DNA from 3 places in the Vibrio sp. 970 genome. Region 3 is predicted to be linked to each of the others. Evidence: riboswitches for the same ligand, from Rfam matches in the RefSeq annotation. Region 3 holds a riboswitch; each other region holds the start of a gene.

Region 1 (2,264 bases), on a different contig from region 3:
TAGAAACTGAACTTGGTGACATGTTGATAGTACGGGTCGCCCCATACCACAGACACATCAAGTGAAGGGGCTTGAACAATCAAAGCACCTAGGGCAGAAATAACAAAGGTCGCGATGATCATCGCGACCCCTAAACCTATTTTTGGAACAGAATTCAAAGGTAAAACCTATCTCATTCAGATGAGGATGGAAACGTCAGCTAAAACGTCAATGCGCTTTGCCATTCGCGAATCCAAGACTTACGCATTTTTGCCACTTCATCAGCACTAAAGTTCAACGACTTGCTTGGAACACTCAAAGTTTCAAAACCTTTAGGTAACTCAACGTCAGTGACTGGGTACATCCAGTTACCCGTTGGCATCGCCGATTGGAACTCATCACTTAAAATGAAACTCATAAATTGATCAGCAAGTTCTGAATTTTTTGCCCCTTTCACTTTGGCGGCTACTTCAACTTGCATGTAGTGGCCTTCAGCAAAATTCGCCGTAGCAAACTTCGAATCGTTTTCCGCAATTAAGTGGTACGCAGGTGAAGTGGTGTAAGAAAGCACTAAATCGGACTCACCATTGAGGAACATAGAATACGCCTCAGACCAACCTTTCGTGACCGTTACGGTTTTGCTCGCTAGCTTCTGCCACGCTTGCGTCACATCGTCGCCATAAATAGATTTCATCCATAGCATTAAGCCTTGGCCCGGCGTTGAAGTCCGCGGATCTTGGTAAATCACTTTCAGATCGTTGCGCGTTTCCACCAGCTCTTTCATGCTTTTCGGCGGATTAGCCAGTTTCTCTTTGTTGTACACAAACGCGAAGTAGCCGTAATCGTACGGTACAAACGTAGTGTCACTCCAACCGTTTGGTAACACTGTGTTAGCCGTATCCACATTGTGCTCGGCAAGCAGATCGGTTTTCTTCGCTTCTGCCATCAGATTGTTATCCAAACCTAATACGATGTCCGCTTTGCTATTACCGCCTTCAAGACGAAGACGATTCAGAATCGACACACCATCGTCCAACGCTACGAAGTTAACGTCACAGCCACATTTTGCTTCAAAAGCTTGCTCGATTTTAGGACCTGGCCCCCAATCTGCGGCAAAAGAGTCGTAGGTATAGATGGTTAATGTGTTTTCAGCGGCAAACGCTGAAGTAGAGGTGATTGCAGCTAGGGCAATCAGATTTAGAGTAGGTTTCACTGCTCGCTCTCCATGAGTATTTCAGAGAAATAAGTTGAGCGGCACAGGGTTTGAGGCGGCTATTAAGGACTTCCAATATCCAGACTCAATTCCTACGCCAGCATTATCTGGTTCAGGTAATACGGGTCCCTAGTTAAACACTTAGGTCTCAGCGCCCCAATGCATTGATTGACTCAATGCTAAATGGGTTTGCTCCCCGATGAGTTGGATGGATTGTAAAGGTATTTGAGTGGTTACACAATCAGCTCACGAGCGCTGGTCATAACCCCAACGAGGCACCAAACCTTGCTCAATACCTAAGTGGTCAAGAATTCTCGCCACCATAAAATCCACTAAGTCTTCAATACTCTTTGGCTGATGATAGAAGCCTGGAGCTGCTGGCATGATGGTGACGCCCATTTGCGACAGTTTGTGCATGTTCTCCAGATGTAGCGTTGAAAATGGTGTTTCGCGAACCACGAGCAACAACTGCCCGCGCTCTTTCATTACTACATCAGCGGCCCGTTCGATCAAGTTGTCCGACATACCGTGTGCTATGGCTGCAACGCTTCCCGCAGAGCATGGGCAAACCACCATTTGCTTGGGTGCAGCAGAACCAGAGGCAACCGGCGAGAACCAATCGTCTTTACCGCAAACGGTGATGTTATTTCGATTGCAGTTCAGGTGCTCTACCAATGCTTGCTGCGCTGCTTCTGGACCACTTGGCAGCTTAAGATTATGCTCGGTTGCCATCACAACACGAGCTGCCGAAGAAATCAGAACGTAGACATGATAATCCGCCGCAACCAAGCATTCTAAAAGACGAAGGCCGTAGGGAGCACCAGATGCGCCCGTTAATGCCAACGTGATGGCTTTTTTATGAGAGGGTTGTGTTTTGTTTTGCATATCAATCAGGCTTTTTGTTTTAACTGCTCAAGAAGTTTTCCGTGAATACCACCAAAGCCACCGTTACTCATTACCAGAATTTGGTCTCCAGGCTGAGCACGTTCGACAATTTTAGCCACAAAGTTATCTATATCGGCATCGACAAACGCTGGCTGCTTGCATTGATCAGCAATGTCTTGCACAGACC
Region 2 (2,264 bases), on a different contig from region 3:
TTCGCATCAAGCTGTTCACTGAACTCCCAACCAGCAAGAGCGCCAGGACCTTCCATACCAGAAGACTGCTCATTACCTTTTTGAGCGACAGTATTACCAGCAACTCGGATGTAGTGGCGAGTATCGTCAACGTGTAGACCTTCTGAGTTGAAGATAGACACTTGTTGTTCGCGCTGAAGCACGCTGCCGATGAACTGGCTGATATGTTCACTCTCTGCGCGAGCGGCTTGGTCAACTTGCAATAAGAACGCGATTTTAGAATCTAGGTTAGCGTCTTTGCCAAGTGGCAAACTACAACCATGTTGAATTGGGTAGCGGTTCAGATTGAGAGAACCTGCTGACGCGATTTGCTCACGCTTATCTTTTGCAGCAAGCAGTGAGGTTACGCGTTTAAGTTCAGCTTCATCGGTGCTGTTGGTGTAACCGTAAAGCACTTTATGACCGAAGAAGAGACGAATACCGATACCAAAATCGATACCCGAGTTAACCTTGTCCACCTCACCAGATGCGATCTGGACAGTGTTGGTTTGATGGTGTTCAACGAATAGCTCAGCGAAATCAGCCCCTAAAAAGAGGGCATGATCGATCACCGCTTTCGCTGTTACAGAATTAAGCATGAAATCTCCTTGCTCGTTGATCGTCCTAGCCTTCCCCACCTTTGAGTTAGACTCTGTTTATAACAGTCGTAACCTAAATTGGATGACTCAAAAGCATATTGGCAACGCGTTAAATATTAACACTTTTTTAACCTTGTTTTATGCTAATCCTTGCTAAATCAAACAACGATTCGTTACGTATTATGTCGACATCTCACTAATAGATAGTGTCTTGAACTGCCAGTTTCAATGCGGCACGTTATTTACACTAATTTCTGTTCTCTCGTTACTGCTCTCAAGTCTCATATTTAATCGATTGCCCCCTCTTGGCCGGAAAAAACACGTGCACCGTAACTGAGTGAACTGCTATTATCTTGACGAAATAGTCGGGGGGCCACACGACAAGTGTTGGCTGAGATCGAAATTCGAGACCCGTTGAACCTGATTCAGTTAGCACTGACGTAGGGAACTATGCACACTTTGCCTTTCGTCGCCCCTCTTAGGTAAGCGATAGCGATCGAAAAATCGATCTATCTGCAACGGTCAAAGTCAGTTCCTATACGTCTTGTAGTAGGAGCGACCATGACGCAGCAATCACAACCTCATTCACATCACACGCCAGCCTTGCCTACCCCTATCGTATTGACCATCGCGGGCTCAGACAGTGGTGGCGGTGCAGGTATTCAAGCCGACATCAAAGCGATGTCCGCAACCGGCAGTTTTGCTTGCTCGGTAATCACGGCGATTACTTCGCAAAATACCCAAGGCGTTTCTGCGATTTTCCCCATTCCTCTCGACCATGTAGAGAGCCAACTTGATGCAGTATTTACCGACCTCAACATCGTTGCAGTCAAAGTGGGCATGCTGGCAGATTCCAACATCATCAAAGTCGTTGCAGACAAAATTAAACAATACCAGCCAAAACACCTCGTGATTGACCCTGTGATGGTGGCCACCAGCGGCGATCTATTACTGGAACAGTCGGCAATCAGCACTTTAAAAGAAGAATTGATTCCGCTCGCAGACATCATTACCCCTAACCTACCCGAAGGCGCAGCATTGACGGGTAAGCCAATGCCTCAATCAGAATCTGAAATGAACGATATGATTACCGACCTTCGTGCGCTTGGCGCCAAAGCTATTCTGCTCAAAGGCGGTCACCTTGAAGAAAATGAAAACAGCAACGATCTGCTTATCATGCAAGACAGTGCCGAGTTAATTAGCGCCAAGCGATTTCCAACCAAAAACACTCATGGCACAGGCTGTACACTTTCTTCCGCCATTGCGTCTTATCTTGGCCAAGGCAACAACCTACACAAAGCGGTGCACCTGGGTAAGCAGTACATCAGCCAAGCTATCGCACACGCTGATGAATTGGATGTAGGTAAAGGCCATGGCCCTGTGAACCACTTTTTTGCGGGTCATACTTATGTTCGCTAACGCGATTGGCATTCAGCTTTCCGATGCTAGTCTGCGATACAAAGACAGCCAAACACCAACGCTAGCAGGGTTGAGTATGACTATTCCTGCTAATCAATGGACAGTGTTACTTGGTCGCAGTGGCTGCGGGAAAACCACAATATTGCGTTACTTAGCTGGCCTACTGGATGACCAAGTTGACTGGCATGGCGAACTCATCACAACGGATGGCGCTGAACTGCATGACCG
Region 3 (2,264 bases):
TGGTGCGCTAAACACCATTTCGCGATGATAGAACCACCACGAGAGACGATACCAGTAACGCGTTTTGCAGTCATTGGCACATAACGAAGTAGTAAACCGGCATGGATAGTAAAGTAGTCAACGCCCTGCTCTGCTTGCTCAATCAGGGTATCGCGCATCACTTCCCAGTTAAGGTTTTCCGCAACACCATTCACTTTCTCAAGCGCTTGATACATTGGTACGGTACCGATCGGAACCGGACTGTTACGTAGAATCCACTCGCGAGTTTCGTGGATGTTACGTCCAGTAGAGAGATCCATAACGGTATCGCCACCCCAACGTGTCGCCCAAACGAGCTTCTCTACTTCTTCCTCAATCGAAGAAGTGACCGATGAGTTACCGATGTTGGCGTTCACTTTGACCAAAAAGTTACGTCCAATGATCATTGGTTCGGATTCTGGGTGGTTAATATTGGAAGGGATAATAGCGCGACCTTCGGCGACTTCTTTGCGCACGAATTCGGCGGTAATATCTTTTGGTAGGTTCGCTCCGAAGCTTTGACCCGGATGCTGTTGATTCAGCACTTCATCGCGATACTTGGCACGCCCCATGTTTTCACGCAGCGCGATATATTCCATTTCTGGGGTAATAATACCTTTGCGAGCATAGTGCAATTGAGTCACACAATGGCCATCTTTGGCACGTCTAATACGTGGTAGATTACCGTAACGAAGATCGTCTAGTGTTTCGTCTTCTAAGCGTTCTTTGGTGTACACCGAGCTTACTTCATCAAGTAGCTCAGTATCGGCGCGCTCTTCAATCCACCCTTCTCTCAGCTTAGGTAAGCCGTTATAGAGGTCTATGGTGTGCTCTGGATCTGTGTATACACCCGACGTATCGTAAACGCGTACTGGCTCATTAGGTTCGAATATAGGCGCTTCTTTTGTGCCTCCAATAAGGCTATCAGCGAGTGATATTTCACGCATTGGCACACGAATATCTGGACGTGAGCCTTCTACGTAGACTTTGCTTGAATTGGGGTACGGTTGTACCGAGAGTGTATCAATGAACTGTTTTGCTTCCAGTCTCGCTTGTTTGCGACTCGACATAGCATTTTTCCTTGCTTTGTTATACTAGATAAAAAGTAATTGGATAAAAATGCTTGACGGATAGATGCGACAAGAGGAGTCAAATTAAGGCTAGTTAAAGCTTACGATATTTGCCTGTAACAACATTCGACTTTTGATAGGTCAACCAGAAAGAACTCCGGTGTGAATATCTTCTCTTGTTCCCTTCGCAGATTCTAATCTGATCAGGTTCAACGGATCCCGAATTAACGGTCTCAGCCTTATGGCACTCCGACAAGTGATGTCAGTATATAAAAACGGCTTGGTGAAACCAAGCCGACCTGTTCAATTTTTAACTACTTTGCTAGCTGCGCATCAATAATTGAAAGCCAATCCACGCCGCTGAAATACTTAACACGACATTCAACAATACGTTCAACCCCATCTTAAAGAAAGCGCCCTGCTGCATGAGCAACACATTATCCATCGAGAAGGTGGAAAACGTCGTTAGTGCCCCTAAAAAACCCAAGCCAATCACTTGTCGCCAAGGTTCCGTTGCCAAAAGTTCATTATCGAAAGCTGCTATCAATAAGCCCATCATAAATGAGCCAACAACGTTAACGGTTAACGTACCATATGGAAAACCACGCCCCAATAAAATGACACAAAGTTCAGAAATTAAGTAACGAGAACATGCACCAAATGCACCACCCAATGCAATAAAACCCAAAACGGATAGTTGTCCCATAATTCCCCCAGAAAAGTTAATGGCGACATTGTAATCAAATTTACGGCAATAGTGATTATACAATCTTAGAATTCAGCAAAGTATAGCGCTTAAAACTTATCAAGATTTTAAAAGTTACAGGAGTCACTTTACTTCGATGTAACCCATCAAACCCGTCTTCATGTGTTCGATCACATGGCAATGGTACATCCAACGTCCAGGGTTATCTGCAACAAATGCCGCTTTCGCACTGCCGTTATTTCCAAGCAAGACCGTATCGGTATGAAACGGTTCGTCGAGTTTTTTGCCATCTAACTCAAGAACCGTAAATGTGTGTCCATGAAGATGAATAGGATGATGATATTGGGTGACGTTCTTTAGGTTGAAGATATAGGTTTTTCCCATCTCCAATGTTGAAAGCGGCGCTGGAATATTATCTTTGCTCATTCCCTCCCAAGCCCGTTTGTTCATCAGCCAGAACTTAGGTATCG

Evidence for each region. Region 3 has a riboswitch for thiamine pyrophosphate ahead of thiC (phosphomethylpyrimidine synthase ThiC). Riboswitches for the same ligand answer to the same signal wherever they lie in the genome.
Region 1: another riboswitch for thiamine pyrophosphate. It lies ahead of thiB (thiamine ABC transporter substrate binding subunit); the one in region 3 lies ahead of thiC (phosphomethylpyrimidine synthase ThiC).
Region 2: another riboswitch for thiamine pyrophosphate. It lies ahead of thiD (bifunctional hydroxymethylpyrimidine kinase/phosphomethylpyrimidine kinase); the one in region 3 lies ahead of thiC (phosphomethylpyrimidine synthase ThiC).

The regions. Positions count from the first base shown of each region.
Region 1 is NZ_JAWOTW010000005.1:108,609-110,872, forward strand. It holds gene thiP (thiamine/thiamine pyrophosphate ABC transporter permease ThiP) at 1-158, opposite strand, end outside; gene thiB (thiamine ABC transporter substrate binding subunit) at 200-1,192, opposite strand; TPP riboswitch at 1,265-1,401, opposite strand; gene R7Q11_RS09275 (flavin prenyltransferase UbiX) at 1,439-2,077, opposite strand; gene mpl (UDP-N-acetylmuramate:L-alanyl-gamma-D-glutamyl-meso-diaminopimelate ligase) at 2,083-2,264, opposite strand, start outside.
Region 2 is NZ_JAWOTW010000002.1:4,001-6,264, forward strand. It holds gene R7Q11_RS02555 (TldD/PmbA family protein) at 1-617, opposite strand, end outside; TPP riboswitch at 974-1,081, shown strand; gene thiD (bifunctional hydroxymethylpyrimidine kinase/phosphomethylpyrimidine kinase) at 1,179-2,036, shown strand; gene R7Q11_RS02565 (ABC transporter ATP-binding protein) at 2,026-2,264, shown strand, end outside.
Region 3 is NZ_JAWOTW010000027.1:34,716-36,979, forward strand. It holds gene thiC (phosphomethylpyrimidine synthase ThiC) at 1-1,088, opposite strand, end outside; TPP riboswitch at 1,252-1,350, opposite strand; gene crcB (fluoride efflux transporter CrcB) at 1,411-1,794, opposite strand; gene R7Q11_RS23520 (multicopper oxidase family protein) at 1,918-2,264, opposite strand, start outside.